DNA from 2 places in the Pseudoalteromonas shioyasakiensis genome. Region 1 is predicted to be linked to the other one. Evidence: predicted binding sites of a transcription regulator. Region 1 holds the regulator's gene; the other holds the start of a gene.

Region 1 (14,077 bases):
GACGAGGTTTTTGCAACCAGTTCAGCTTTAGGTTCTGTGACTATATCTTTGATATTAGCTTGGTTCTCGGTTTTCTCAAGCTCTTTAGTCGGTTCTGGGGGTGGTAAAACAGGTTCTGGAGTAAGCTGAACGTCTGTCAGCTTTTCTTCCGTCTTAGTTTCAGGCTCTTTAACCTGCTCCAGCAGCTTTGCGACTGGCTCAAGATTTTGGTCTGTAGGCTCATCTTCACACAACAAAGCGCCCAAATATTGGGTCATCACTTTTTCATTGGCAAATAAATGCTTACTCATCTTTAACCTTGTGCAACTAAGTAATCAAGCAGCGCGCGATAGGCAAATACCCCACGCGAACGCGGGCAAAATTGAATCGGCACTTGTTGTGCTAAACTAGCATCTCTAAACTTTGTATCGACAGGAACCACGCCTGACCATACTTTATCTTTGTAATTATCCTGCAGAGTCTTGTAAGCTTCAAGTGATGCTTTAGTACGTTTATCGTACATTGTAGGAATAATTGTATATTGGTACTGTTTTGCTTGCGATGTTTGCATCAACTCCATCGTACGCATCATACGATCAAGCCCTTTTAAGGCCAGAAACTCTGTTTGTACTGGCACTAAAATTCGCTCACTAGCTGCAAGAGCATTGACCATCAAAACCCCTAAAACAGGCGGGCAATCAATAATTGCATAGTCATAATGGTCACTAATTTTGGCCAGTGCTTTTTTTAGTATTAAGCCCATACCATTTTTATTGCCCATGCTTCTATCAAGCGTCGCGATTGCCATCGTCGCAGGTAAGATATCAAGGTTTTCAAGTGTTGATGGACATAGAGCCTGTAAAATTTCTTCACTGGCCATGTTATTGCCGCGCGCAAAGATATCATACACGCTAACTTCTAAGTCTTCTGAATCTATACCAAAATAATAAGTCAATGATGCGTGCGGATCGGTGTCAATAAGTAACACGCGTTTTCCTTGTAAAGCGAGAATACCAGCAAGGCTAACGGCTGTGGTGGTTTTCCCTACCCCACCTTTTTGATTCGCTACGGTCCAAACTTTCACATCACACCTTATTATTGTTCATTGCGCGTGGTAATCCTAATGCCACCATGTGGTAATTGAATCACTTTAATGCTGTTGTCATCGCTTGGCAACTCAATTTCTGTCGTCTGTTGCGGTTGGTTTTGTGACTCTTGTTCAGTATTTTCTGGCTCTTTTGGCGGTAAACCATATTTAGACAATGCAACAACCACTTTGCGGTTTTCTGCGCGGCCTTGCTCAGTGTCATTACTTGCGAAGGGCGAATACTGACCGTAACCTTCAATAGCCATACGCGCAGGGTTAATGCCTAAACTCTCAAGCTCAACCAGTACGGATGTAGCCCGCGCTACAGATAGCTCCCAATTTGAGCGAAACATCTCATTACGAATACCTTCGTTATCGGTATAACCACGCACGCGAATGTAGTTATCAACCGGCGCGATAATATCTTTCACTAAACCAACAACTTGCTTGGCACGCTGCTGTGCAACAGCACTGCCCGATGAAAATAACATACCTGAACTTAATTCGATGATAAGCCAATCTTGGTGAAGCTCTAAACTCGCTTCGCCATCACGAATTTCATCAATAAGCGCAGACTGTAATTTAGTAAGTAAGCTGTCGAGAGGCTTGCCGAGATGTTTTTTCTCAATATTGCTGGTTTCGCTTTGTCCATCGAGTAATTCAGGACCCTGCTCATCTTTACGAATGCTCTCACCGTATAGAATGTCGTTCTCAGGACTAACTCTGTCAGTTAATATGCCTGTGCCGTTAACCCCAGTGCCAACCTGTTGTTGCTGACGAGCTGATTTTTCGAACACCTGCTCCAGTGAGTCTGAGAGAATCTGAAAGTCTTCATTTTTACTAATTGCGATAGCATACATGACCACAAAAAAAGCAAACATGATGGTCATGTAATCGGCATAAGAGACAAGCCAGCGTTCAGTATGTTGGTTTTTTGACGTGTTATGACGCAGACGACGGCGCATCATAATAAATTACTCGTCAACTAAGCTTGGGCGCTCTACACGGTACGCCTCAAGTTTTAGTTCGATATTTAGTGGGCTTTCACCTTGCGAAATAGCAATAATGCCTTCAGCAAGTAGTTCATGATACAGCATTTTTTGCTCAACTTGTTGCTTAAGTTTATTCGCCATCGGCAAGAATAATAAGTTAGCTAAACCAACACCGTAAATAGTAGCGATAAACGCAGTAGCCACACCGGCACCCAGTTTTTCAGGATCGGTGATAAATTGCATAGCCTGAATCAAACCGAGTACCGCACCTAGAATACCAATTGTAGGGCTATAACCGCCCATGGCTTCGTAAACTCGGCTTACCTCAAGTAAGCGCTCGCGCTCAAGCATTAAATCAATTTCAAGGGTATCTCTAAGCTTTTGCTCATCAACCCCATCAACAAGTAGACTCAAGCCTTTTGCCGCATACGGGTCTGAATGCGACAGCGCATCAGACTCAAGGGCTAAGTATCCTTCTTGGCGTGCTTTGTGTGACCAACGCTTTACTTGTTCAATGGCTGCATCAATATCGTGATACGGCGGAAAGAACACCCAATGACTGATCTTCAGTGTTTTAGTAAAAACACTTGCAGGGGTTTGAAGCATCACAGCCCCAAGCGTACCACCGAGTACGATGATAAGCGCAGGACCATTAAACAGTGCAGAAACAACCCCGCCCTCTAATGCATAACCAAAGGCGATGGCACTTATCGCGACAATTAAGCCAAGAAAAGATAGCTTATCCACAGCCAGTCTCACGCGTTAGGCGAGCTGCAACATCAGTGAGTGCTAAGCTCTCGCTCGCTAGCCCCGCATTTGCAACAGCTTGTGGCATACCATACACCACACTGGTTTTTTCATCTTGCGCCCAAATAGTAGCACCGACTTGCTTAAGCATACGCGCACCATCACGGCCATCTGCGCCCATGCCCGTTAAAACTACAGCTAGCACATCACCACCAAAGGTTTTTGCAGCACTAGCAAAGGTGACATCAACGCTCGGTTTGTAAGTAATACGCGGACTGTCGTCTTCAAACACACGCAGTGTGCGAGAGCCGCCTCGTCCTTCTATTAGCATTTGTTGACCACCTGGCGCTAAATAAGCGGTACCAGGCACTAAACGGTCACCATTTTGCGCTTCTTTCACATTGATTCTGCATAAGCCATTAAGGCGTGCAGCAAAAGCAGGTGTAAACGCAGCTGGCATATGCTGAATAAGCAAAATAGGATGCGGAAAGTTAGCTGGCAGCTGAGTTAAAATTGTTTGTAGCGCTACAGGCCCACCGGTTGATGTGCCAATAGCAACTAACTGATATTGCTTGCCCGAAGCGCGAATGTTACTCGTACTCGAAGACGATGCGGCAGGCGAACTAGCAGGAGCTGGACGGCTAAAGCTGCGATCAGGTTGAACAATACCGCTACTCGTATTTGCAGTGCTACTGCTCCTTGGTGCAGGAGCCGGAGTTGGTCGCGAAATAGATGCTGGGCGCGAAAAACGAGAAAGGCGACGGCGACCAATTTCTTTTACTTTATTTTGTAAAAGCGCGATTGCATCTTCATTGTTGCGCGCAATGTCTTCGAACTTTTTCGGTAAAAAATCTAGCGCCCCAGCATCAAGTGCATCTAGGGTTGCAGTTGCACCATCACGGGTGAGTGATGAGAACATTAAAATAGGAGTTGGTATTGCTGCCATTATTTCTTTCACGGCACTAATGCCATCAAGAACCGGCATTTCAACATCCATAGTAATTACATCAGGTTTTAATTCACGGGCTTTATCTACCGCTTCACGACCGTTTACGGCAAAACCAATCACTTGAATATTGCTGTCTTGCTCTAAAATTTCGCTGACACGGCGACGAAAAAAGCTTGAATCATCAACAACTAATACTTTGACTGCCATTGGCACTCTCTTGTTTTATATCATTCAAAGTGCAGCTAAATGCTACACTTTATTATTTATTATTAGCCAACGTAGTGTTTAAGCATGCTAGGCACATCGAGGATCAGTGCAATCCCACCATCAGAAGTAATTGTCGCACCTGCCATACCTGGTGTGCCTTGTAATAAGGCATCTAAAGGTTTAATAACAACTTCCTCTTGACCTATTAACGAGTCAACTACAAAGCCCACTTGCTTAGTACCTATTTGTACAATAACCACGTGACCTTCTGCTTTACGCTCTTGGCGGTTAGCACCTTTTACTAACCAATGTTGTAAATAGAAAAGCGGGATCGCTTTTTCACGTACAATAATTGTCAGTTGGCCATCAACTACGTTAGTTTTAGTTAAATCAAGGTGGAAAATTTCGCTAACACCAGCAAGTGGTAATGCGAAGGTTTGCTCACCCACAACAACCATTAAGGTCGGTAAGATAGCAAGTGTTAATGGCACCTTGATTTCAAGTGCAGTACCTACACCCAGCTCAGACTGAATATTAACCGAGCCATTTAACTGAGTGATTTTAGTTTTAACAACATCCATGCCGACACCACGGCCTGAGATGTCAGAGATTTCTTCTTTGGTTGAGAAACCTGGTGCAAAGATTAAGTTGTACGCTTCGGTATCCGACAAGCGACTTGCTTGGTCGTGATCAATCACACCTTTGCTAATTGCGATTTTTTTCAGTTTCTCAGCATCCATACCTGCACCATCATCACGAATGGTTAGTAGGATGTGATCACCTTCTTGTGATGCCGAAAGCGTTACGGTACCTGTACGTGGTTTACCTGCGGCTTCACGCACGTCTGGCATTTCAATACCATGGTCAACAGAGTTACGCACTAAGTGCACCAATGGATCAGCAAGTGCTTCAACAAGGTTTTTATCTAAATCGGTTTCTTCACCAACTAGCTGCAGGTTAATATCTTTTTTCAAGCTACGGGCTAAGTCACGAACAACCCGTGGGAAACGGCCAAATACTTTCTTAATTGGCTGCATCCGGGTTTTCATCACCGCGCCTTGCAAGTCTGCGGTTACCACATCTAGGTTAGAGATGGCTTTACCCATTGACTCGCTATTGCTGTTATTAGCAAGGCTCACTAAGCGGTTTCGGACCAATACCAGCTCACCCACCATATTCATGATTTCATCGAGACGTTTAGTATCAACACGTACCGTTGTTTCTGCCTGTGGTGGTGGCGCTTTTTTCGGTGCAGCAGAAGCAGCAGGCGATTTTTCTGGTGCTTTTGCAGGTGCTGGAGCCGGTTTAGGCGCTGCGGCAGCAGGTTTAGGCGCAGGTGCCGGTTTTGATACTGCAGGCTGTGCTGGTTTTGCAGGTTCTGCTTTTGGTGGTTCAGGCGCTTTTTCTGGCGCAGTCGTTTCTAAAGACTGAGGAGCAGTACCTTTACCATGTAATTCATCAAGCAGTGCTTCAAACTCGTCATCGCTAATTTCATCGTCTGAGTCATTGCTTGAAGGTTCTGCTGCAGACGCCTGAGGAGCAGCCTGTGCAGGCTTTGTAGCTTCAGACTGAGCAGGAGTATCTTGTTTTACTTCACCAAAGTTACCAACGCCATGCAGTTCGTCTAATAAGCTGTCAAATTCATCATCGGTAATATCGTCACTGTCATTGCTTACAGTATCTGCAGCAGGTGCTGCTGGGCCTTGGCCTTTACCATGAAGTTCATCTAGTAGGCTTTCAAATTCGTCTTCGGTGATTTCGTCAATATTTTGTGACTCAGCGTTGCTATCTGCAAGACCGCCGCCATCAAATAACATATCAAACGCAAATGGGTCATCTTCATCGATGTTGTCTGTTGTTGTTTCTGCTGTGACTTCAGGCGTATCAACAACTGGCTCTTCAACTGCGGGTTCTTCAGGTGCAACTGCAACAACGTCTGCTACAGATAAATCTTCACCTGCAAGCTCTTCTGCAGTCGGTGGCTGACTTAATTTATGAAGGACTTCTAATAGGGCTGGGTCTGCAGGCTCTGGCTGTTCGCGATTTTGAATCGTAGCGAACATTTCGTTGATAGTGTCGAGAGCCTGTAAAATTACGTCCATTAGTTCTGGTGTTACACTGCGCAGACCTTGGCGTAATAAATCGAAAACATTCTCTGCACCATGACACGCATCTACAAGTTCAGTCATACTTAAGAAGCCTGCACCACCTTTAACAGTATGGAAGCCTCTAAAAATGGCGTTTAATAGATCTTTGTCTTCTGGGTTGTTTTCAAGCTCGACTAATTGCTCTGACAAAAGCTCTAAGATTTCTCCTGCTTCAACAAGGAAATCCTGTAATATATCTTCATCGACTTCAAAGCTCATGCAGCTACTCTCCTCTTAGAAGCCCAGGCTTGATAATAGATCATCGACTTCATCTTGTCCTGAGACAACATCATCGCGAGACTCTTTATCAATAATTGGCCCTTCAGGACCTGCTAGTGTGTCACTTGTTGCAGGTGCTTTTTCTATGGCCTGTTTTTCTTGTTGTTGATGACCATCTTCTTGACTGCCAAACACAGTTAAGAGATTAATTAAACTGTCTTCTACCTCTCGCACCAACTCAATAACACGGCGAATAACTTGTCCGGTTAAATCCTGATAATCCTGCGCCATCAGCACATTAGTCATCAAACCTTGGAGCTCATCGGTTTTGGTATGCGAGTTATTCATGAACTTATCTAAGCTATGACATAACGATTTAAATTCACCGAGTTCAATTTCTCGGTTCATTAAACGATCCCACGTAGGTTTGATTGCGGCAATTTCATCAGCAAGTTGTTGCGCTATTGGTAAACTTGCTTCAACCGCATCCATGGTTTTATTGGCGGCGCTTTCTGTCATTTCCATAACATAATTTAAGCGCTGCTTAGCGTCTGGGATCGCTTCGGTAGTTAAATCAGTGAGACGAGTATCTAGGTCAAAGTTTTTTAATGCTTCATGAAGCTGACGCGTCAATTTGCCGACTTCAGCAAACAACTCTGATTGTTCTTTTGATGCAGCGTCAAGAATGAGCTTATCCGCTTTTTCTTGTTCACCATTTTCAAGATACTCAACAAGTTGACGAGCTTGCTCTAAACTTATTTGAGGCGCAGCAAGTGCTGACATAAGCCTCTCCCCTTAGATTAACCTAGACGTTCAAACACTTTTTCCAATTTGGTTTTAAGTGTCGCAGCAGTGAATGGTTTAACGATATAGCCATTTACACCTGCTTGAGCAGCAGCAACAATTTGTTCTTTTTTCGCTTCAGCTGTCACCATTAAAACAGGAATATGCTTAAGGCTATCATCAGCACGAATTGCACGTAACAAATCAATACCTTGCATACCAGGCATGTTCCAATCTGTTACAACAAAATCAAATTCTTGATTTTGTAGCATTGGCAATGCTGTTGAACCGTCGTCAGCTTCCTGCACATTGGTAAAACCTAAATCCCTTAATAGATTTTTAATGATACGTCTCATTGTAGAAAAATCATCAACAACAAGAATTTTCATGTTTTTATCCAAAACATCCTCCGGTGAGGTTTGAACCTTTATTTACTTACTACTAATTAATCCAGTCATTGATTTTTGCTTTGAGCTTAATCATCGCCTGACCATGTATTTGACTCACACGCGACTCGCTAACATCGAGTATGTGTCCTATTTCTTTTAAGTTCATTTCGTCGTTGTAGTACAAAGACAAAACGAGAGCATCTCTTTCTGGTAACGATTGGATAGCCGTTAATAGAGACTGGTTAAACCGCTCATTTTTAACGTTATTAAACGGTTTGTCTAGTCCTAAATCCTGACCTACTGGTGTGATAACGTCTTCATCTACACCTAAATCTTCAATACCTAATACTTTACTCGAATTTACATCATGTAGAATATGATGGTACTCATCTAGCGTAATATCAAGTTTTTCAGCGACTTCAGTATCTTTGGGCTCACGATTTAAAGAGCTTTCTAATTCGGAAATGGTTTCAGCCACAAGGCGGGCATTTCGGTGAACAGAGCGTGGCGCCCAGTCACCTCTACGAATTTCGTCTAACATCGCACCACGAATACGAATTCCAGCGAAGGTTTCGAAACTAGCACCTTTGCTAGCATCAAAGTTTTTTGACGCTTCAATTAGGCCTATCATGCCTGATTGAATTAAATCATCGAGTTGCACACTGGCAGGTAAACGAGCAATTAGATGGCATGCCACTTTTTTGACTAAAGAGGCATGTTTTTCGACAATCGCATTTAAATTCTGTGCTGATTGATATCCCATCGCTTTATTCACCGATGTTGTCATAGTTAGCCGTTTACTAGTTTTTCAATAAAAAATTCTAAATGGCCAGACGGTTGATTAGGGATCGGCCACTTAACTGCTTTTGTTGCTAATGTTTTAAACGCCACCGCTGCCGGAGAGTTCGGGAATAATTCAACAATCACCTTTTGACGTCGCGTAGATTTACGCATGTTCTCGTCATAAGGAATGGTTGCTACCAACTCCATTGAAACATCTAAAAAACGATCCGTTACTTTTGAAAGTTTAGCAAATAATTCTTGCCCTTCACGCAAACTGCGCACCATATTGGCAACAATTTTAAATTTATATACGCCATGCTCACGGCTAAGCACTTTAATAAGTGCGTAAGCATCAGTAATTGAGGTAGGTTCATCGCATACAACCACAACAACGTCTTGGGCTGCACGAGAAAAGCTTAATACCATGTCAGAAATACCTGCGGCGGTATCAACAATTAATATATCAAACTCGGTGTTTAACTCGCTAAAAGCGCGAATAAGGCCTGCATGCTCAGATGGCGTTAATTCAACCATACTTTGTGAACCAGACGTCGCTGGTACAATTTTGATGCCCGCAGGGCCTTCAACAAGAATTTCGTCAAGCTCACACTCGCCTGACAAAACATGAGATAAATTACGTTCAACACGAAGGCCAAGCATTACGTCACAGTTTGCCAAACCTAAATCGGCATCTAATACTAATACACGATTTCCTTGCTGACCTAATGCGATTGCGGTATTGAGTGAAACGTTGGTTTTACCCACTCCACCTTTACCGCCAGTAACAGCGATAACTTTAACGCCACTATTATTATTTTGATTCATTTTGCGCAGGCCGCTTGCTTGATCTAATACTGTGTTAATCATACATCCCTACTGTGTTCGACGCTACTGCTTGACGTCTTGAATGTTGTGCTTTTGCTCGTTTTAAATACAATTGTTCAGCTTTTTTCACTAGTTTTTCAGCATTCGCTACGCGAATATCCTCAGGAACGCGCTGACCGTTAGTAAGATACCCTATTGGCAGGCGATTTTGAATCGCTATGCTAATAATCTCACCTAAACTTAAAGATTCATCCAATTTAGTGAAGATACAGCCACTTAGGTGAACCTTTTTAAAGTGTCTTACGGTTTCTTGCAACACATTTATCTGTGCTGTAGCACTTAATACTAAATAACTACGAATATCAACACGCTGATTACGCATTAGGGTATTTAACTGCTCAGTTAAACGTAAATCACGTTGGCTCATACCCGCTGTGTCTATTAATACTAGACGCTTATTACGTAAATGGTATAACACTTCAGCTAATTCATTCGCATCTTTTACCTGCTTAACACCACAGCCAATAATACGACCATAAGTAGCCAATTGTTCGTAGGCACCAATTCTGTAGGTATCAGTGGTGATCAACGCCACTTTATCAGCACCATATTTTTGTGCACCCAGTGCAGCTAATTTTGCAACTGTGGTTGTTTTACCAACGCCTGTTGGACCCACTAATGCGAATACACCACCTTGACGCAGGATTTCGTTATTCGTTGTATGCATTTGGTTTTCAACCATTTGCAGAAGTGCTTGCCACGCTTGTTGACGTGATACGTCGTCAGGAATGAAACACGCCATTTGCTCAGCAACATCACGTTCAATGCCCATACCTGCTAAGCGGTCAATCATACATGCACGAGTCGGATCGCGGCGTGCCATATCTTGTTGCATTAGGCCAGATACTTGGTGTTCAAGTAATTGACGAATCGCATTCATTTCTTCGCGCATGGTCGTCATTTCTGATTGATTAGCAGGTGCTGAGTTTTGGTGCTCGGCTAGTGAATCTAAATCATCAAAACCAGAATCTAAGTCGTCATCAAAACCTAAGCTATGTGCTTGAGTTTGTACACGAGGTGCTGCTTGCTGTTGATAACGAGGAGCTTGCTTATATTCAGGCTGTTGCTGCTCAAAGCTTGGCTCTTTTGGTTGATAGTGTTCACTCGTATCAATACCAGATTGACTAAACATTGACGCAAGCTCTGGCGAACGAGGGCGTGGGGCTTGACGCTCAAGTAACGCTTGTAGGCTATCAGCAACTTTCGCTTGCGGCTCAGGTTTAGCACGCATTGGCTCAGGTTTAACAAAGTTATGCTCTGGAGCAGGTGCTGATTGTGCCACGGCTGGTTTAGCTTCGGCTTTCGGGGCTGCTTTGTCGTAATCAACAGCTGCAACGATTTCAACGCCGTTAGCAAGCTTTTTGTTCGACATAATAACCGCATCAACACCTAGTTCATCTTTCACTTCTTTCAGTGCTGTGCGCATATCTTTAGCAAAAAAACGTTTAATTTTCATGGTTCAACCCCTTTACTATCCTATTGTTGGCCTACTGAGCTGACAATCTTAATCTGTCTTTCGTCTGGTACCTCTTGGTAAGACATCACCCTTAAACCTGGGATGGTGTACTTAACGAAGCGAGATAACACAGTTCTTAACATTCCTGACGTTAACAGTATCGAAGGTTCACCGGCCATTTCTTGGTTTTGATGCGCTTCATTCAATGATTGTTGAAGTCGCTCTGCAAGGCTTGGCTCTATTCCGGCACCTTCGTCACCCGCATTCTGAAGTGACTGATGCAACATCTGTTCCAACTCAGGCGCCAAGGTTATGACAGGGATCTCAGAAGACATACCAACAGCGTCTTGAACGATTAGTCTGCGCAGTGAAATTCGCACTGCAGCCGTTAGTAAATCTGGGTCTTGGCTACGTGGGCCATACTCAACAAGGGTTTGAACAATCGAGCGCATATCGCGAATTGCCACCCCTTCATTGAGTAAGTTTTGTAGCACTTTTACGATAGTAGTGAGTGGTAATACGTCAGGAACCAGTCCTTCAACAAGACGTGGATGACTCTTCGCTAACATATCTAGTAAGTTTTGAACTTCTTCATGACCAAGTAGTAAAGCAGCACTGTTAGTAAGTAACTGGCTGATATGAGTTGCAACCACAGTTGCAGAATCAACGACGGTATAGCCAAGTGATTGAGCTTCATCTTTTTGGTCAGGTTTGATCCACACCGCATCTAATCCAAATGCAGGGTCTGTAGTGGCAACCCCTTTGATTGGACCAAATACTTGGCCCGGATTAATCGCTAACTCATCACCATGCTTAAGCTCACCCTCACCGCTCGAAACACCCATCATAGTAATTCTGTAAGCGTTAGGGTCGAGCTCTAAATTATCGCGAATATGCACAGGAGGTACCAAGAAACCAAGTTCCTGAGAAAGCTTCTTACGCACACCTTTAATACGATTTAACAGTTCACCACCTTGAGATTGGTCAACAAGTGGAATTAAGCGATAACCCACTTCTAAACCAATAACATCAACTTGCTGAACATCATCCCAACCCAGTTCTTTTTGTTCTTGTTTGTTGGCAACACCTGTACCTGGTGCACCACCATTTGCTTCTTGCTCTGCTTTTTCGGCTTCTGCTTTGGCTTTTTGTTGTTGTGTGAAATAAGCAAGGTAACCGAGTAATGCACCTAAGCTTAAAAATGCAATATGCGGCATACCTGGTACAAGACCCATGATGATCAAAATACCCGATGCAATATAAAGTGATTTTTCGTTACCTAGCTGTGTCTTAACTTGATCGCCCATATTGTGCGATTCATTTTGACGGGTAACAACGATTGCGGTACCGATTGACAGTAATAGTGAAGGTAGCTGTGCAACTAGACCATCACCAATGGTTAGCAAGGTGTACACTTCCATCGCACGGCTGAACGATAAATCATGTTGGATCATACCAACAAATAAACCACCAACGATATTAATCACGAGAATAACGATACCCGCTATCGCATCGCCTTTTACGAACTTACTTGCACCATCCATTGAACCATAGAAATCGGCTTCACGAGTAACTTCTTCACGACGTTCACGGGCTTGTTCTGCACTGATGAAACCGGCGTTTAAGTCAGCATCAATCGCCATTTGTTTACCTGGCATTGCATCAAGAGTAAAGCGAGCTGATACTTCAGAAATACGGCCAGCACCTTTGGTGATAACCACAAAGTTAATAATGATTAAAATTAGGAAGACCACTAAACCAACTGCATAGTTACCGCCGATAACCACCGAGCCAAAGGCCTCGATAACTTTACCGGCTGCATCTCCACCGTTATGACCTTCTAGCAATACCACACGGGTACTGGCGACATTCAGTGCTAAGCGCATGATGGTTGCAATTAGTAGAACCGCAGGGAACATACCAAATTCAAGTGGTTTCATGGTGTAAACAGTAACTAGTAACACCACCAGTGCTAACGCGATATTAAACGAAAATAGAATATCTAAAAGAAATGGCGGCAGGGGTAAAATCACCATGCCCAGCGCAGCAAGTACCATTAACGGCGTGCCGATACCCTTCGCATACTCTTTTTTATCTCTGTTAAGTTGTTGTAATACCGCTTTAAATTCCATAATTCAACAATTTCAAAAAATTGACACTACACGGAATTTGCAATAACTATTCCAAGTTATAAATTTACTGTTTAGTATTTGTAGGCATCGGGTATTGGGAGCTTTTTATTAAGTGGTACAGGGCGTTTACCGCGCCCTTTTTGGAAGCGTTTTAACTGGAAAACATAAGCCAGCACTTGCGCAACGGCAGTGAATAGCTGATCGGGTATTTGATGGCCAACATCGGTGGTGTGATACAGCGCACGTGTAAGCATGGGTGATTCAACAATTGGCACGTCATTACCCTTGCCTACTTTACGAATTTGCATAGCAAGCTCGTCCACGCCTTTGGCAAGAACAATAGGCGCTCCAGCTTTAGCTGTATCGTATTTTAGTGCTACAGAATAGTGGGTCGGGTTGGTTACGATCACATCGGCATCAGGCACGTCTTGCATCATCCGCCTTTGCGACATTTCACGTTGAGTTCTACGAATACGCGCTTTTATTTGCGGATCACCCTCAGAGTTTTTAAATTCGTCTTTTACCTCTTGTAAGGTCATTTTTAACTCTTTGTGATGTTTATGGCTTTGATAAGGAGCGTCAATAGCAGCAATAATAATTAATGTACAAGTAAGCCCTAGAAACATCCAAGATAGAATTTCGAGTGCATGAATAAAATTGCTAGGTGCGCTCTCTTGGCTTAAATGAAGTATTTCATCAAAGAAGGTATTAATTAAAAACACCGCAAAGCCAGCAACCACTGCAAACTTTAAAATCGATTTTAAAAGCTCTACCCCCGCTTGAGGACCCAGCATACGCTTGATACCTTTAGCCGGCGACATCTTACTTGCTTTTGGTGCTGCTGCTTGCCAACTAAAGTTAAACCCTCCGAGCAGCGTATTACCTACAAAAGCGGCAATAACGATAATAAAAACAAACATCGCCATAGGAAATAACAACGCATCTGCAACTATTCCCCACACTGAAAACATTTTAGTGGTGTCGTAAGTTTCATTTCGATTAAGGCTCAATAAGCGCCCCATCACATTATAAAGACCTTTGCCAATTTCAGGGCCATACAACAACAAAGAAATCGCTGAAAAAATAAGTACAAACATGGTACCTAACTCTTTCGAGCGAGCTACCTGGCCTTTTTTCTTGGCATCTTCTATTTTCTTCCCGGTGGGTTCTTCGGTTTTTTCTTGACCTGAATCTTCAGCCATGGCGTGCTCCTAAGGTGTACAACCGACAAGGCTGCACATTAACTCAACCATTTTTAACCACTGAAACTCAAATTGAGTCATGAAGTTACCTAACGTCGCCCATATGATTACAAGACCAGC
Region 2 (17,264 bases), 1.5 Mb from region 1:
CGACTATGGATAACGAAGAAGCATCAATGATTGTTGGTCAAGAAGTGCCGATTATCACAGGTTCGCAAACAGGTTCAAATAACGCTAACCCATTTCAAACAGTTGAGCGTCAAGAAGTGGGTGTGAAGCTGAAAGTAACACCACAAATCAATGATGGCTCAGCAGTTCAATTAACGATTGAGCAAGAGGTTTCAAGTGTAAGTGGTGCGACTGCGGTCGATATTTCAGTAAATAAGCGTGCAATTAAAACCACGGTTATGGCTGATGATGGCGGCATGGTTGTACTGGGCGGCTTGATTGATGAAGACGTGCAAGAAAGTGTCTCTAAAGTACCATTATTAGGTGATATCCCAGTACTTGGTCATTTATTCCGCTCAACCAGCACCAGTAAGCGTAAACGTAACCTGATTGTATTTATTCGCCCTACCATTGTACGCGATGGCATCAGCATGAATAAATTGAGCCACTCGAAATATAACTTTATCCGTGGCGAACAACATAAACAAAAAGAAGATGGTATTGATTTAATGCCGTTGACGGATGCACCAATTCTACCTGAATGGAATGATGCCTTGATATTACCGCCAACGTACGAAGAATACCTAAAACAACAAAACGCGAATGAGCGCAACAATGACTAATGCAATAACAGAAATCAATGATGAGCTAGCAGTCGACACGCCAGCAAGTCATGATGAGCTGCTAACAAGCGATGATCTTGTTAGCTTGCCATCCAAGCGTTTGCCATTCTCGTACGCGCGTCGTACTGGTGTACTATTGGGTAAAGATCAGGATAACTGGACTGTGTACTACCGTGGTGAGTTAGATGTTGATGCATTACTTGAAGTGCGCCGTATTGCTGGCCATGGTTTTTCGCTAGAACAATTACCAGATGACAAATTTGAGCTGTTGCTAGAGGCCTCTTATCAGCGTGACAGCTCTGAAACACAGCAAATGATGGAAGATATCGGCAACGAAGTTGATTTATTCTCGCTTGCAGATGAATTACCGCAAACTGAAGATCTCCTTGCTGGTGATGACGATGCGCCAATCATCAAGCTGATTAACGCGATGCTAAGCGAAGCGATTAAAGAAGGTGCTTCAGATATTCATATCGAAACCTTTGAGCAAGAGTTGGTAATTCGCTTTAGGGTTGATGGTGTATTAAAAGAAGTATTAAAGCCGAACCGTAAACTCGCTTCACTGTTAGTGTCGCGTATTAAGGTTATGGCAAAGCTAGATATTGCTGAAAAACGTATTCCGCAAGATGGTCGTATTAGTTTACGTATTGCTGGTCGTGCTGTTGATGTGCGTGTATCGACGATGCCGTCAAGCTTTGGTGAGCGTGTTGTGTTGCGTCTACTTGATAAAAACAACGCGCGCCTGAACCTAGAAGATTTAGGTATGACTGAGCGTAACCGTGAATTGTTTGCTGATTTAATCAGTAAGCCGCACGGTATTATCTTAGTAACCGGTCCAACGGGTTCTGGTAAAAGTACCACCTTGTATGCGGGCATGAGCCAAATCAACTCACGGGATCGTAATATTCTGACCGTTGAAGATCCAATCGAGTACGAGATCCCAGGTATTGGTCAAACTCAGGTAAACACTAAGGTAGATATGACCTTTGCCCGAGGCTTACGTGCCATCCTTCGTCAAGACCCTGACGTAGTAATGGTTGGTGAGATCCGTGACCTTGAAACTGCGCAAATTGGTGTACAAGCGTCATTAACCGGTCACTTGGTTATGTCGACACTGCATACTAACACAGCTGCTGGTGCTATCACACGTATGGAAGACATGGGCGTAGAGCCTTTCTTACTGTCATCGTCGTTACTCGGTGTGTTGTCACAACGCCTAGTGCGTACATTGTGTAATAGCTGTAAAGAAGGTCATATTGCCGATGAGCGCGAGTGTCAGTTATTAGGTGTCAATCCTGCTGAGCCGCCAACAATTTATCGTGCAGTTGGTTGTGAAGAGTGTAACTTTAATGGTTATCGCGGCCGTACAGGTATTCATGAACTGCTGGTTGTTGATGAAACAATTCGCGAAATGATCCACAGCGGTAAAGGCGAGCAAAGTGTTGAAAAGTACATTCGTAAACATAGCCCAAGTATTCGCCAAGATGGCTGTAATCGTGTACTTGCAGGTCGCACTACCTTAGAAGAAGTCTTGCGTGTAACACGTGAGGAAGGTTAATCATGGCTGCATTTGAATACCGTGCCCTTGATGGCAAAGGTAAAGAGAAAAAAGGCATTCTTGAAGCTGATACGGTAAAGCAAATCCGCCAAACTTTGCGCGATCAAGGTTTAATGCCTTTAGAAGTTGTCGCTGCGGCTGAAGGCGAAAAGCAAACCAAAGGGGCGAAGAGCTCTTTATTTGGAAGCTTTTTCAAGCCAAAAATTTCGACTTCTGATTTAGCATTAATCACCCGTCAGCTCGCAACTTTAATCCAGTCAGCATTACCAGTTGAAGGGGCTGTAATGGCAGTGGCTGAGCAGTGTGAAAAGCCGCGTTTAAAGCGCATGCTTATGGCCGTGCGCTCAAAGGTTGTTGAAGGTTATACCTTAGCAGATGGCATGAGTGAGTTTCCGCATGTATTTGATGATTTGTATCGTGCTATGGTGGCAGCCGGTGAAAAATCAGGTCACCTTGATCAGGTTTTAAATCGTTTAGCTGATTACACGGAACAACGTCAGCATATGCGTAGTCAAATTACACAGGCGATGGTGTATCCAACCATTCTTGTGGTATTTGCTATTGCGATTGTGTCTGTGTTGTTAGGTACTGTGGTACCAAAAATCTTAAAGACCTTCGAAAAGTCAAAACAAGTATTACCCTGGACTACTGAATGGGTAATGGCCGCCAGTAATTTTGTACAAAACTACTGGTTTATTAGTTTAGTCATTATAACCGTATTAGCTGTGGCAATTAAGCAAGCGCTTAAACAGCCGCATATTCGTTACTGGTATGACGAAAAAGTGCTGCATTTACCGGGTATCGGTAAGGTTGCACGAGGTGTTAATACGGCGCGTTTTGCACGAACTTTAAGTATTTTATCGTCAAGCTCAGTGCCGCTACTTGAAGGAATGCGTATCTCGGGTGGTGTACTGGTTAACGAAAAAATGAAAAAGTCGGTGCAAGATGCTGCAACACGTGTCAGTGAAGGGGCAAGCCTCCGAGCTTCGCTTCAGCAAACCAAACTTTTCCCACCTATGATGCTACATATGATAGCCAGTGGTGAAAAATCAGGTGAACTTGAGCAAATGCTTGAGCGTGCGGCAAATAACCAAGATCGTGAGTTTGAGAGCATGGTAAACGTGTCTCTGAAACTATTAGAGCCCGCGATGATTGCTTCAATGGCGGTAATTGTATTGTTTATTGTTATGGCAATACTACAGCCGATAATGGCAATGAATAAGGCTGTAGGTCTTTAAATTAGGGAACACTAGAGCTGTTAGCAGCTAACACTGCCGCTCTATAATAAATTTTTGAAGAAAGTTAGAGGTATTTTTGTGAACAAACAGTCAGGTTTCTCATTACTAGAAGTCATGGTAGTACTGGTTATTATCGGTATGATCATGTCAATTGTGGCGCCAAATATCATGGGTCAGCAAGAAGAAGCTGCAATCGATAAAGCACACTTAGATATTCAACAAATTGAAGATGCGTTAAGCCTATACAAGCTTAAAAACAAAGCGTATCCAACCACAGAGCAAGGCTTAGAAGCGCTAGTAAATAAAACAAGCATTGAGCCAATTCCAAGACGTTTTCCTGATGGCGGTTTCCTTGAGAAATTACCAGAAGATCCATGGGGCAACCCTTACCAGCTAATCAGCCCAGGAGAAGTTGGTAAAATTGATATTTTCTCAATGGGTCCTGATGGTGAAGCAGGTACTGATGATGACATCGGTAACTGGGATGAAGAAAAGTAATAATGCCTAAATTCAGCCAACTGAACAAAGCTTATACACATCAAGGCTTACTATTATGGTAAGCCTTGGTCGTTTGCGTTTAGCTGGCCGTGCTAAGTACGCGAAAGGGTTTAGCCTCATCGAAATATTAATGGTGCTCGTGGTGATTGGTTTTGTCACCAAAATGGTTGCCTACAGCTTTGATGGTGGTGCGGAAGAAGAACTCGAAAAGCAAGCGCTCAGATTACATACCACGATTAATTTGGCTTCTGAGTTTGCGATTTTAAATCAGGTTGAGCTGGGTTTTCATCTTGACCAAGATACATTTGAATTTTTAGTGTTTGACGGTGATAAGTGGGTTACTTTTGACCGTGAAAAATTGTTTGCCCCAATTAAGGTTGATGAACGCTTTAAGCTCACTCTTAACCTTGATGATTTAGCCTGGGCACAAGATAACTTACTAGAGCAGTCAAACTGGCGCGAGTTAATGAGCGGTGGTGACGAAGACAGCCTACTTGAGCTGCAAAAGCTCAAAATACCGCAGGTACTTATTTTATCTTCTGGCGAAGTCAGTGCGTTTCAATTGGTTTACGAGCTTAAAGAAGAGCGTGAACCGCAGTATTTTATCGAAGGCGAATTTATGGCCCCGGTAAAGTTTCGTATGGAGCCTGAGTAATGAATAAGTCAGCAGGTTTTACCTTACTTGAAGTGATGGTTGCACTGGCTATTTGTGCAATGGCCGGTATTGCCGCAATGCAGGCAACCGGTGAACATATAAATCATCTTTCGTCGATTGAAGAACAAACGTACGCTTCTTGGGTTGCTGAGAACGTGATGGTTGAGCAACGCGCCAAAGGCGACAAATGGACAGGCAAAAATGGCGTTAAAGGTACTGAAACACTCGCTGGCTTTGAATGGTATTGGCGTCAGGACGTGGTTCCTACTGCTGATAAAACCTTTGTAAAGGTCACCATTAACGTGTTCGCCGATGAAAAGCTTGAATACCCAGTGTATGAGCTTTCTACTTATTTGAATAAAGGTGATAAGTAGTGAAGCAACGCGGTTTTACCTTACTTGAAGTGATTGTCGCCATGGGCATCTTAGCCTTTGTGGTGTTATCGACCCATCAAATACTGGATTCGACAACCAAAGCAAAAGAAGCCTCAGACGAGACGATTGCAGAGTTAAATGGTTTTCAAACCTTATTTCGTTTGATGGACCAAGATTTTAGTCAAATGACTAAGCGTCAGGTGCGAAACGAAGCTGGTGATTTTCAAGAAACGTATGTGTTAGCTGGTCGCTATGTTCTTGATAGCCAATACGATGGCATTGGCTTTGTACGTGATGGTTGGGTTAACCCAATTAATTTACTACCTCGCTCTGAACTGCAAGCTGTTGGTTATCGCGTTATCGATGACAAGCTTGAGCGAGTATATAGGGTGTATGTTGATCAACTAGATAACATGGAGCCGCGTTCACAAGTCATTTTAGAAGACATTGAAGATCTTAAATTTGAATTTTTAGATGATAAAGATGAGTGGCAAGAACAGTGGCAAATTAAAGCACTGCCAAAAGCGGTTGCAGTCACTATTCAAAAAATAGAACAGGAATCCATTCGTCGCGTGTTTTTAGTGCCAGGTGAAGGCAAAGTAACAGCCCAAGCAAATAATGGCAATAATGGAACGGGTGGCAACCCATGATTGCTATTAAACGTTCTAAAGGTGCTGCGCTTGTTATTGTGCTATTTATTGTAGCGCTTGCGGCTATGTTAGCCGTTGAAATGAGCGCTAATTTAATGGTGCAAGTGCAGCGTAGTAGCAATATTCAAAACCATCAACAGGCTAAATGGTATGCCTTTGCTGCAGAAGAGCTGGCAATTAAGGCACTAAAACAAACTAAAAAAGATGATCCTGATAAAACGCATTTAGAGCAAGTCTGGGCACAGCAGGGTGGGGTCCCTTACCCGGTTGATAATGGTACCTTAAGTGGCACAATTACAGACTTACAAGCATGTTTGAATTTAAATGCACTACATGTAAAGCCCGATCAACAAACGGATCCTAATAATAAAACGAACCCAGCGCATAAGGCATTGTTGGCATTATTAGAAAATATTGAAGACTTACCAACAGATGAGTCTGAAGAAGCCATGGCAGATAGCGTGTTTGATTGGTTAGACGCTGATAGTATTACCTATCGATCAGGTGCAGAAGAAGATGAGTATTTATCTCGACAATACCCATACATGACTGCCAATAGTTATTTTGCTTCGACCTCAGAACTTCGTTTAGTAAAAGGCTTTAACCCACTCGTTATGGAGAAACTTTTACCATTTGTGTGTGTTATTCCAGGTAGTGAGTTATTACAAATAAACGTTAATACACTACCTGTAGAAAGTGCCATTATATTAAGCTCGCTTATTGATGGCTTAAGTCTTTCAGGCGCTGAAGCTGTATTATCATCACGTCCTCAAGATGGTTATGATGATTTAGAAGCATTTTTTGAAGAGGTTAATCAACAAGGCGCACAAAATGTGAAAGCCGTTGAAGACCTATTCAGTATCAACAGTGAATATTTTAAACTACAAACGCAGGCTGAATTTGCAGAGCTGCGTTTTTCGATGACCACCTTACTCCATGCCACTAATGGTACAGTAACGATACTGGCGCGAAAATTTGGAGGCGTACAGTGACAGAGATATTGTTGATCCGTACGGGTCAAACATTAAAAGACAGCCTTAACTGGCTAATTTACTCACCAACAGAACAAGAAATAATTGCTAGCGGCGAAATTGCCAATGCAACACAACTTGGTGAGCTAACAGAGAGAGCGCAATCACGGGAAGTGGTTGTACTATTACCAAGTGATCAAGTACAACTAAAAACGGTAGCCTTGCCAACCAAGTGGAGCCGCAAGTTAGAGCAAGCACTTCCTTACATGCTAGAAGAAGAAATAGCCTGTGATGTTGATGACTTGTTCATAGCGATTGCAGAGCCAACACTTATTGATGAAAAGCACGCTATTAACATCGCAATGACCGATCGTGAATGGTTTGAGCAATGGCTGGCTGAGTTCAATGAGCATGGCATCGAAGTATATAAAATACTGCCGGATGCTTTATTGTTACCTAATGTCGATGACAACGCTCAGTTACGCGCTATTGAGCTTAATGGTCAGTGGCTATGTAAACACGGTAATTGGCATATTGCCGCTGTAGAGACAAATTGGCTTGCTGGCTATTTAACAGCATTAGGAAATCCTGATGTTGCACACTTTAGCCCTGCAGCGGGTTTTCCTGATACGGTTAACCTTAGTGCTCAAACGCAGCAATACGATTTACCTTTAGCCTTATTTGCTAAGCAGTTACCTGAGGTTAATTTTAACCTGCGCCAAGGTGTTTATCAGCTTAAGAAAAAATCAGCAATTTGGTGGGGCTATTGGCAAAAAGCAGCTATTGCAGCAGGTGTTGCATTAGTTTGTAGTGTCGGTGTTAAGTCACTTGAGCTCTATAAGTTAAATAACCAGCTTGAAGCCGCAAAAGCTGAAGTGGTTGCTAATTATCAGCGTGCTTTTCCAAATAAAAAAGTACGTCCTCAGCTTATTCGTAGCCAAATTCGCAGCGAACTTGCATTGATAGAAGGTGGCAGTACAGCTGGCTTCTTAGATTTGACTAACGATCTTGTCTCTATTTTTAGTGAAGTAAAAGACTTCACACCAGAAACGCTTCGCTATGATCAAGGTCGTAACGAATTACGTATTCGTGCGCGCGGCAAAGATTTCCAGTCATTTAGTAAAGTAAAAGCAATTTTAGAGCAGCGTGGCTTAACCGTAGATCAAGGCTCGCTGAACAATGATGGTGATTATGTCGTTGGTGAAATTAAGTTACGAGGTGCGGCATGAAAAACCAAATAATCAATTATTGGCGCTCGTTAAAAGAACAAGAGCAGCAACTTGTAATGGTTGCAGGTGGTGTATTTGTTATTTTTGTGCTGGTTATGGGGGTCTTTCGTCCACTTAACGCTGCTATCGAAAAAGCAGAGCAAGACACAATAAAACAGCAAGAGCTGCTAGCGTGGGTTGATGAAAGTATTGTTAAACTTAAAGCGAGTGGTAACGCGCGTAATACGAGCAGCCGTAGCTTAAGCCAAATCGTTAATAGCACTCGCAATCGTTATCAAATTATCATTAGCAAAATGCAGCCAAATGACAATTCACTTCGTTTAACTATAGACTCTGTTGAGTTTAATAACCTTGTTGAATGGTTAGATGAACTGGTTAATTCGCACGGCGTGCTAATCGAGAATTTAGATTTAAGTAAAGATGACAAATCAGGCTTTGTGCGTGTAAGTCGTTTGGTACTAGAGAAGTAAACGATGAAAAGAGTTATTTTATTAATCACAGTGTTTGTGATGTGTTTTTTGGTGTTTACGCTGGTAAAAACACCCGCTGCCGTTGCACTTGATTTAGCTAAGCCACATTTACCAAAGCAATTACAATTAGGTAAAGCCAGTGGCACGCTATGGGACGGTCGCATTATGCAGGTACGTTTTGATGGTGAGCAATTAAATAATGTGCGTTGGCAGTTATCGGGCTGGTCATTGTTCACAGGTAAATTAGTGGGTACGGTACGCTTTGGTGATCCTCGTGATAAAGCGGATATTTCTGGACATGGTGATTTTACATATGGTCTCTTTAACCAAGCCGTCACTGTGAAAAAGACTACTTTACGCTTAACCGTTGAACGTGCCATGGAGCGTTTACAACTCCCTTTACCGATTAGTGCGCAAGGTCGTGTGATTGTAGATTTAGATGAGTACAGCTCTGGAGAGCCATACTGTGAAAGCCTCAGCGGCGAAATCGCGAGCCCGAACATTGATGTGAAAGGAATGAACAACTGGTTTAGTATTGGTCCTCTGAGCGGCCGTTTAAGCTGTAAATCCGGTGATGTAGCAGTACTTGTTGACCCAGAAAACCGTTTAGGGCTTGAAGCTGATGCAGTATTAAAAGCGAATCTAGACTTTAAAGTAGCTGGTTATATTAAACCTGAAGCAAGCTTACCAAAAGAAGTGCATGATGCAGCTAAGTTTCTTGGTCGTCCTGATAACGAAGGCCGTTATCCGCTTAACTTTTAAATTGGATTAATTGAATAGTATGCAATTACCTGAGTTTTCAAAGCAGCAAAGCGAGCTTTTAAGTCAGTTTTTAGCGCAGCATCAAGATGCGCTTAGCTTGGCGCAAACCCAAGGTTATTTATTTGCGGTGATTTGTGCACCTGAGCCGCTTGATGTTCACCAGTGGTTAGAAGAGGTAGCACCAGGCTCTGATGGGCAAATGGACGAGCAAGTGCTGTTTGCATTTATGGCCTTGTATCAGCAGATCAGCGAACAAGTATTCGAAACGGGTTTTACATTACCTGTGAGCCTACAGCTGAGCTCTCAAGGGCAACAATACCTAGATATTCAAGAATGTCAGCATTGGAGCCAAGGTTTTATGCATGGTGCGCAAGGTTACGTTAACAAGCTATTAAGCGCGCCAGAGTTAGCTGATGAGCTTAAAGAGGCGTTAGCTACCGCACTGCAAAGCTTAGCTTTCTTTACGCTTGAAACGAGTGAAATTGCAGCTCTTGCAACTGATAATGGTTTATCTGAAGGGCAACTATGCCAGCAGCAGTATGAAGTGATGAATGAATTCGCAGCTGGCTTTGCTGAGCTAATTGAAGTCGTTGCTGTAAATAGCCAACTATATAATGATGAGGGCTGGAACTAACCCAGCTCTAATAGAATGTCTGTGCAACCTTTGGCACAGCGGACAACGCCTTTACCTGGCTGATCAGTTTTCAAATCTAAGGTAAGGGCGCCTTTGCATACATCGCAGTACAAGGTTTGCCCTTTGCCCAGCTTTTTTAGCATATTGCGTTGCTTGGCAAACGAGTCGCTGGTTTTTTTGTTTAAAGCTGAAAAGTCCATTACTTGTTTAGCCTTTCTTCAAGCGCATTCGAGACAATACTGCATACGCGGTTTAAGCGTTCGCCATAAAAATACAAGTTAATATCTTTTTCACGACAGTAGTGTAAGTGAAAAACTTGCAATTTATCATCTGAAGTAAATGTCTCTTCAATATATTCGTGTTCTGAATTAGATAAATTCAGTTGTGACTTAATATTAGTTTTCGCCATATTTGCCGCAGGGCTTCGGTTTATTTTACTAGCATCAGAAAGTAATGACACACCGTCTCCTAGTAACCTTTCTCTTGGCTCTTTGATCAAAGGATGATCAATCGTGAAAAGTGCTAAAATAATAAGCACTAAAATAAGAAATTTTTTCATAGCACAATAATCTTTGATCTAAATAAATATGGTTTAAGTGTAAGTTTAATAAAATGGTTGTTTTAAAAGCAAGCAGATAAGATTAAATAATTAAAACGTCGTATTTTCGATCAATCCCTGAAATTTTCTATAGATTGAGTATAATGCTCTATAGATTTAAAGTTTCAGAAATCTTTGAACGTAATGAGATGTATTCTGATTTGCTTATTGGCACAGAGAATCTCTTACTGCAAACATATGTTTGAGTATTATTTCCTAGTGGCGTTGAGGAATTTTAATGGATAAACAGATTAAGGTTAAAAATATCCCAACGGAAGTAAAAATCCAGAAACCGGAAAACGCTTCCCTCGATGATAGATTTAATCCACGTAACCGTATTTATGTTCGAGCTGTAACGGGTTTACACCAACTGTTGAGACAACGGATTGGTTTTATCGGCATGCTTGCATTTATGCTACTACCTTGGATTAACTTCCACGGCCAACAAGCTGTACTGTTCGATTTAGTAGGGCAAAAGTTTAATATTTTTGGCTTAACTCTCTGGCCACAAGATCTGACTATCCTTGCTTTCATTTTAATGTTAGCGGCGTTTGCGTTGTTCTTGGTGACGACCTTTTATGGCCGGGTCTGGTGTGGTTATACTTGCCCGCAAACGGTTTGGACCTTTATTTTTATTTGGTTTGAAGAAAAATTCGAAGGTAGCGCAAATCAGCGTAAGAAACTTGATCAACGCCCTATGGACTTTGATAAGTTTTGGCGCAAAAGTGCTAAACACGGCAGCTGGTGGTTATTCTCGCTTTATACCGCATTTACCTTTGTCGGTTACTTTACGCCAATCCGTCAGCTATTACCCGATCTGTTTACCCTCGATGCAACCGCGTATTCTTATATTTGCTTAGCCGTATTTGCAGTGTGTACTTATGGTAATGCCGGTTGGATGCGCGAGATTATGTGCTTACACATTTGCCCTTATTCTCGCTTTCAATCAGCGATGTTTGATAAAGATACCTTTACCGTGAGCTATGACGAAGCGCGTGGTGAAAGCCGTGGTCCTCGTTCACGTAAGCAAGATCCAAAAGAGCTCGGTTTAGGTGATTGTATCGACTGTAACTTATGTGTGCAGGTGTGCCCAACGGGGATCGATATTCGTAACGGCTTACAATATGAGTGCATTAACTGTGGTGCATGTATCGATGCGTGTGATGGGGTGATGGATAAAATGAATTACCCTCGCGGGCTCATTTCCTACACCACAGAACGTAACTTAGAGACGCCAGACAATAAAACACATGCATTGCGTCCTAAGTTAATTGGCTATTTAGTTATCTTAGTTGTGCTAACAGGAGCGCTGGTAGCAAATATTGCGATGCGTAAACCAATGGAACTCGATATTATTCGTGACCGTAACCAGCTCTACCGAGTTGACTTTAATGGTTTAGTCGAAAACACCTATACACTAAAAGTTATTAATAAAGCACAGCATGAGCAGACCTTTAACATTCGTGTTGAAGGACTCGATAACTTTGAATACATCGGCAAACAAACATTCACAGTACCTTCTGGTGAATCTTATAATGTGCCACTGTCATTAGTTGTTGATCCATACGATTTGAAAAAGCCCATGACGAAGTTTGAGTTCGTACTTTCTGTCGATGGTGAGCCAGATATGCAGATTTCGCAGCCGAGTAACTTCTTTAAGGCGCGATAATTAAGTACACTGAGCGAATGAATAAAAAGCGGGATTTTCCCGCTTTTTTTATATGATGAGGCATTATGAGTAAATTTAGTTTTGTAGACCTTACACCCGATTCAATTTTAGATGCGGTTGAAAGTATCGGTGTTTATGCTGAATCAGGTCTGCTGGCCTTAAATAGCTACGAGAACCGTGTTTATCAATTTAAAGCAGAAGATGGCCATCGGTATGTCGTTAAGTTCTACCGACCTGAGCGTTGGAGTAAAGAGCAAATTTTAGAAGAGCATGCATTTGCCTTTGAGTTGGCCGATGCAGAGGTGCCTGTTGTTGCGCCTGTTATTATCGAAGGGCAAAGCTTATTTGAGCATAATGGTTATTTGTTTACGTTATTCCCAAGTGTGGGTGGTCGTATTTTTGAAGTTGATAATTTAGATCAACTCGATGTACTTGGCCGCTTAATTGGGCGAATGCACCAAGTAGCTAAGGCAAAGCCATTTGAACATAGGCCTGTGATCAGCTGCGAAGAATATCTTCAGACAGCCAAAGTTCAGTTACAAGCAAGTAACTTGATGCCAATGGCATTAGAGAACGCCTTTTATACTATTTTAGATTTGGTGATTAAAGAAACCACTGCGCAGTATAAAAATGTTGAAACCATCCGCCTGCACGGCGATTGCCATGCCGGTAATATATTGTGGTCTGGTGATGCGTTAATGTTTGTTGATTTAGACGACAGCCGACAAGGGCCTGCAATTCAAGATCTTTGGATGATGCTCAGTGGCGATCGCAACAACCAACTGTTACAGTTAGACACCTTAGTGGCTGCTTATGAAGAATTTTGCGACTTTGATCACAGCCAGTTAAAGTTAATTGAACCACTCAGAGCGATGCGAATGGTGCATTATATGGGGTGGTTGGCAAAAAGGTGGGATGATCCTGCGTTCCCACGGAACTTTTCATGGTTTGCTGAAGACAAATACTGGGAGCAGCAAATACTAGCGCTAAAAGAACAGCTTGCAGCGCTACAGGAAGCACCATTAAAATTATTACCATAAATTTTTAAAGTTAAGAAAGACGAGAGAACAATGTTTAAAAAATTAAAGTTAAGTCTACTCATTTTATGTTTACCTTTTGCGGCCCTTGCTGCTGATTTTGAAGCTGGTAATCAATACGAAGTATTAAAAGTTGAGAAAAGTGCAACGCCTCAAGTAACCGAGTTCTTTTCGTTTTATTGTCCACACTGCTTTCAGTTTGAACCGGTCGCAAAAGCATTAACGGCAAGTCTTCCTAAAGGGACTGAGTTTGTAAAAAGCCATGTTAACTTTTTAGGTGGTGTATCTAAGCAAACTCAAAGTAACTTAAGTTATGCTTACTTAATTGCTAAGCAACATGGCAAAGGTGAGCAAGTTGCTGATCAAATTTTTAATAGCATCCATAGACAACGCGCTTTACTAAAAGATATGAAAGACGTGAAAGCATTACTTGCGACTAATGGTATCAGTAACGATGTGTTTGATGCTGAAATTGCAAGCATGCCAGTGATTAGTGCTGAAAAAGCGATGCAAGATAAGCAGCAAAAATATACAGAGATGGGTGCCCTTACTGGTGTACCAACTTTTATCGTCAATGATAAATATAAAATCAATTTAAACACCATCAAGAGCCAGCAGATGCTTGATGAGTTAGTCGAATTTTTATTAAAACAATAATTTTGGAGTAAGAAGTAATGATCAAGTTAGTAAAAGCTGTATTAATGGCTGCCACGCTAGGTTTAGCGGCAAATGCCTCAGCAGCGCAATATGAAGAAGGTAAGCATTATGAAACGATTGATGCGCGCGCTTCTAAAAAGCCAGAAGTAAAAGAGTTCTTCTCATTCTATTGCCCGCACTGTAATACATTTGAGCCTATCGTTGCTGATCTTAAAACGATGCTTAAAGAGGGTGTTACGTTTAAAAAGAGCCACGTAAATTTTGTTGGCCCTCGCGACCCAGAAATCCAAACTGTTTTAGCACAGGGTTATGCAACTGCAACGGTATTACCAAATAGCGATAAGTTAGTTGCAGCAGTGTTTGATCACATTCACACCAAGCGTGCACGTATTAACGAACTTGCAGATATGAAAGACATCTTTGTTTCACAAGGTGTGTCGGCTGAAGATTTTGATAAGTACTACAACAGCTTCTCTGTACGTACTATGGCATCTAAGATGAAACGCGATCAAGAATATTACCAACAAAAAGGTGCTTTAAAAGGCGTTCCAACTTTTATTGTTAATGGTAAATACCGTGTAATCTTAGGTGCGGATTCAGGTATTAGCGATGCGAAGAGCATGGCAGACTTAATTAACTACCTAGCTGATAAATAAGCTTAGTTAGTTGAATTTAATAGAAAGCTCCGTTCGCGGAGCTTTTTTGTTGGTAAAGCAAATGCAAAAACTATTAGTTTCAAGCTGTTTGTTAGGAAATCCTGTTCGTTATGACGGGCAATCGCAAAATTTAATCCATCCTGGTTTAGAAACTCTTAAACAGCAAGGAAGGCTCGTTGCATTCTGCCCTGAAGTAGCTGGTGGCTTACCTACACCAAGGCCGCCTGCAGAAATCAAAGCGGGTAGAGTACTTACCAAAGATGCACAAGATGTCACAGTACAGTTTGCTTATGGCGCAGAACAAGCACTTAAGCTTTGCAAAAAGCAGGGCATTCGCTATGCGCTGTTAAAAGAATCAAGCCCGTCATGTGGTCGCAATACTATTTACGATGGTAGTCATTCAGGAAAGAAAATTTCAGGGATGGGATTAACTGCAAAGCTGTTAACCGAAAATAATATAGCAGTATACAGCGAGCAGCAGTTGCCAGCGCTATTTGCTGCGCTGGCAGATTGATTTTATTTACGTTGTAAAAACACACCTGATTCGATGTGGTGGGTGTAAGGGAATTGGTCAAAAATCGCAAAACGTTTTACTTCATGGGTTTTGCATAAGTGATCAAGGTCACGTTCTAAGGTATCTGGGTTACACGAGATATAAATAATATTGTCGTAGTTCGCAACGAGGTCACAAGTTAGCGTGTCCATGCCAGCACGTGGTGGATCCACTAAAATTGTTTGGCAGTTATAGCTTTTCAGGTCTATGCCATCTAAACGAGAGAAAGTACGTTCGCCTTTCATTGCTTGGGTGAACTCTTCACTCGACATACGAATGATATCTAAGTTTTCAACCTTGTTCTGTGCGATATTGTATTGCGCCGAGTAAACCGATGATTTTGAAATCTCAGTGGCTAATACACGGTCGAATGAACCTGCAAGAGCAATCGAGAAGTTACCATTACCGCAATATAACTCTAGTAAGTCATTATTGAGTGGTTGGCAAAGGGCTTGTGCCCACTCTAGCATCTTGATGTTTACTTTCGCATTTGGTTGCGTAAAGCTATTTTCGACTTGCTGATAGATAAGCTCTTTACCGTTTACGTTTAAACGCTCGATAACGTAATCATTACCAATCACTTCTTTTTGCTTACGAGCACGGCCAATAAAATCAATCTTAAACTGTGTGCTCAGTTTTGCTTTAAGTTCTTTAATGGCTTGGAGCCACTGTTCATCTAGTTGTTTGTGATACAACAAGCTAACAAGGATCTCGCCACTTAAGCTTGAAAGGTAATCGATTTGAAACAGCTTACGGCGCAGAACTTCATTGTCTTTTAAGTTTTCGATCATAGCTTGCATCACTTCACCCACTAAAGGTGCTGCAGGGTCAAACTCATCAACGCGGATCTTTTCTTTAGTTTGTTGATCAAACATGATGTGAAACAGGTCTTCACCTTCATGCCAAACACGAAACTCTGCACGTTGGCGGTAATGAATAGGATCAGAGCCGAACACTTCTAATTTTTCGACCCCAAAACGTCGAAACTGTGAGGTGATGCGCTGCTCTTTCTCACTCAATTGTGCATCGTATTGAGTTGTATCAATTTTTATAACCGCCATGGCTGATTACCTTTTATCTCTTAGCTTTATAACGGCGCTATTGTAGGGAGCGCTGAGGATTTGTCTAGTTTTGTTATTTATTTTAGTGTCGTTTTTTTATACAAAAAACTTAAGTTCTGTGGTTTTTGGCCGATAATGAGTTAACCATAACATGGAGTCGGATCATGAAAATTGGCAACCTAGGCTATATGCCTAATACAAATGTGAATAAATACAATGGTAAACAGGCGCTGCAGCAGCCTACCATTCAAAATCGTCAAGATAGTTATCAGCAACGCGGCAGAGAGCTCGCTGCTAAAGTTCTTGATGATAAACTTGCTGAGGCACTAGGTTTACCTAAAGCCGAAGAGAAAAAAGATAAACCGTTGTTCGACTTTGAAGAGATCGTGAAAAACGTACTCGACTTTGTTGGCGGTGCACTTCGTAAAGCAAAAGCTGATGGTGCAGATGATGAAAAACTCAAAGGCATGCTAGGTGATGCACGCAAAGGTGTGCAAATTGGCATCGACGATGCGTATGATGAGCTTAAAGAGTCAGGTATTCTTAACGATGACATCGAAGAGGGTATCGAAAAGTCTAAAGAAGGTATCTTTAAAGGTATTGATGAATTAGAAGAAGACTTGTTCAATCCTAAACCTAATGCGGTTTCAGTAAGCCAAGCTCAATACATCAGCTTAAGCAATAACGCAGAGTACACTTTCACCACCGCTGAAGGTGATGAAGTCAGTATTAGCTTTGCTGATGCATACGAAAGTAAGTCTGCAAGCAGCTATAGCAAAAATGGCGACAACGAAGCCTTTGTCAGTGAGTCTTCGCAATCACGTGACTTATCATTCTCTATGTCAGTCAATGGTGATTTAAATGAGCAAGAGCAACAAGCTATCAATGAATTGATGGAAGACTTACAAAGCGTTAGCGAAACATTTTTCTCTGGTTCATTAGAAGATGCCTTTGAACAAGCTAAAGAGCTGAACTTAGGTAACGAGCAACTAGTCGGCTTTACGATGGATCTGAAACAAACCAAAACAGTAGCAGCTATCAAAGGGTATGAAGAATATAAACCAGCTCCTGAAAAAGAAGTTGCTGAGAAAATAGCGCCATTTAATGACGACTTGAAACAGGCGTTTAATAAAGCGGGTGATATTGGTTTGCAAAATGAACTGGCTGGCATCTTACAATGGTTAAACCAAGATAAAGAAGAAGTCAGTAAGCTGGTGGATTATACCAAAGCAATGTTCGAACAAATGAATAAGCTACGCTCGGCAACAGAAGAAGAGGCTTAGTCCTTTCTTTCTTTTTATAAAGCTGCATGGCAAACTGCTGACCTTTGATGATCCGAGGTAAGTAGTTTGT

The links. Region 1 encodes FliA, which starts transcription of late flagellar genes. Its sites were predicted from a motif close to CTAAAGNTNNNNNNNNNNNNGCCGATA; they were not measured.
Region 2: the regulator FliA is predicted to act here: its motif matches at 16,020-16,046, upstream of KQP93_RS01740 (DUF5610 domain-containing protein).

What each region holds. Positions count from the first base shown of each region.
Region 1 covers NZ_CP077770.1:2,710,927-2,725,003, forward strand. Annotated here, with positions in the region: gene KQP93_RS12595 (chemotaxis protein CheW) at 1-290, opposite strand, end outside; gene KQP93_RS12600 (ParA family protein) at 293-1,063, opposite strand; gene KQP93_RS12605 (flagellar motor protein MotB) at 1,075-2,034, opposite strand; gene KQP93_RS12610 (flagellar motor protein) at 2,041-2,805, opposite strand; gene KQP93_RS12615 (protein-glutamate methylesterase/protein-glutamine glutaminase) at 2,798-3,961, opposite strand; gene KQP93_RS12620 (chemotaxis protein CheA) at 4,024-6,327, opposite strand; gene KQP93_RS12625 (protein phosphatase CheZ) at 6,343-7,110, opposite strand; gene cheY (chemotaxis response regulator CheY) at 7,128-7,511, opposite strand; gene KQP93_RS12635 (RNA polymerase sigma factor FliA) at 7,552-8,262, opposite strand; gene KQP93_RS12640 (MinD/ParA family ATP-binding protein) at 8,289-9,149, opposite strand; gene flhF (flagellar biosynthesis protein FlhF) at 9,142-10,623, opposite strand; gene flhA (flagellar biosynthesis protein FlhA) at 10,644-12,755, opposite strand; gene flhB (flagellar biosynthesis protein FlhB) at 12,827-13,957, opposite strand; gene fliR (flagellar biosynthetic protein FliR) at 13,967-14,077, opposite strand, start outside.
Region 2 covers NZ_CP077770.1:337,857-355,120, forward strand. Annotated here, with positions in the region: gene gspD (type II secretion system secretin GspD) at 1-641, shown strand, start outside; gene gspE (type II secretion system ATPase GspE) at 634-2,199, shown strand; gene gspF (type II secretion system inner membrane protein GspF) at 2,202-3,437, shown strand; gene gspG (type II secretion system major pseudopilin GspG) at 3,516-3,935, shown strand; gene KQP93_RS01660 (prepilin-type N-terminal cleavage/methylation domain-containing protein) at 3,991-4,590, shown strand; gene gspI (type II secretion system minor pseudopilin GspI) at 4,590-4,964, shown strand; gene gspJ (type II secretion system minor pseudopilin GspJ) at 4,964-5,614, shown strand; gene gspK (type II secretion system minor pseudopilin GspK) at 5,611-6,606, shown strand; gene gspL (type II secretion system protein GspL) at 6,603-7,814, shown strand; gene gspM (type II secretion system protein GspM) at 7,811-8,284, shown strand; gene KQP93_RS01690 (type II secretion system protein N) at 8,288-9,046, shown strand; gene KQP93_RS01695 (YecA/YgfB family protein) at 9,066-9,680, shown strand; gene KQP93_RS01700 (hypothetical protein) at 9,677-9,880, opposite strand; gene KQP93_RS01705 (hypothetical protein) at 9,880-10,239, opposite strand; gene ccoG (cytochrome c oxidase accessory protein CcoG) at 10,517-11,947, shown strand; gene KQP93_RS01715 (serine/threonine protein kinase) at 12,013-12,987, shown strand; gene KQP93_RS01720 (thiol:disulfide interchange protein DsbA/DsbL) at 13,018-13,641, shown strand; gene KQP93_RS01725 (thiol:disulfide interchange protein DsbA/DsbL) at 13,659-14,297, shown strand; gene KQP93_RS01730 (DUF523 domain-containing protein) at 14,359-14,811, shown strand; gene trmA (tRNA (uridine(54)-C5)-methyltransferase TrmA) at 14,814-15,911, opposite strand; gene KQP93_RS01740 (DUF5610 domain-containing protein) at 16,076-17,194, shown strand; gene murI (glutamate racemase) at 17,261-17,264, shown strand, end outside.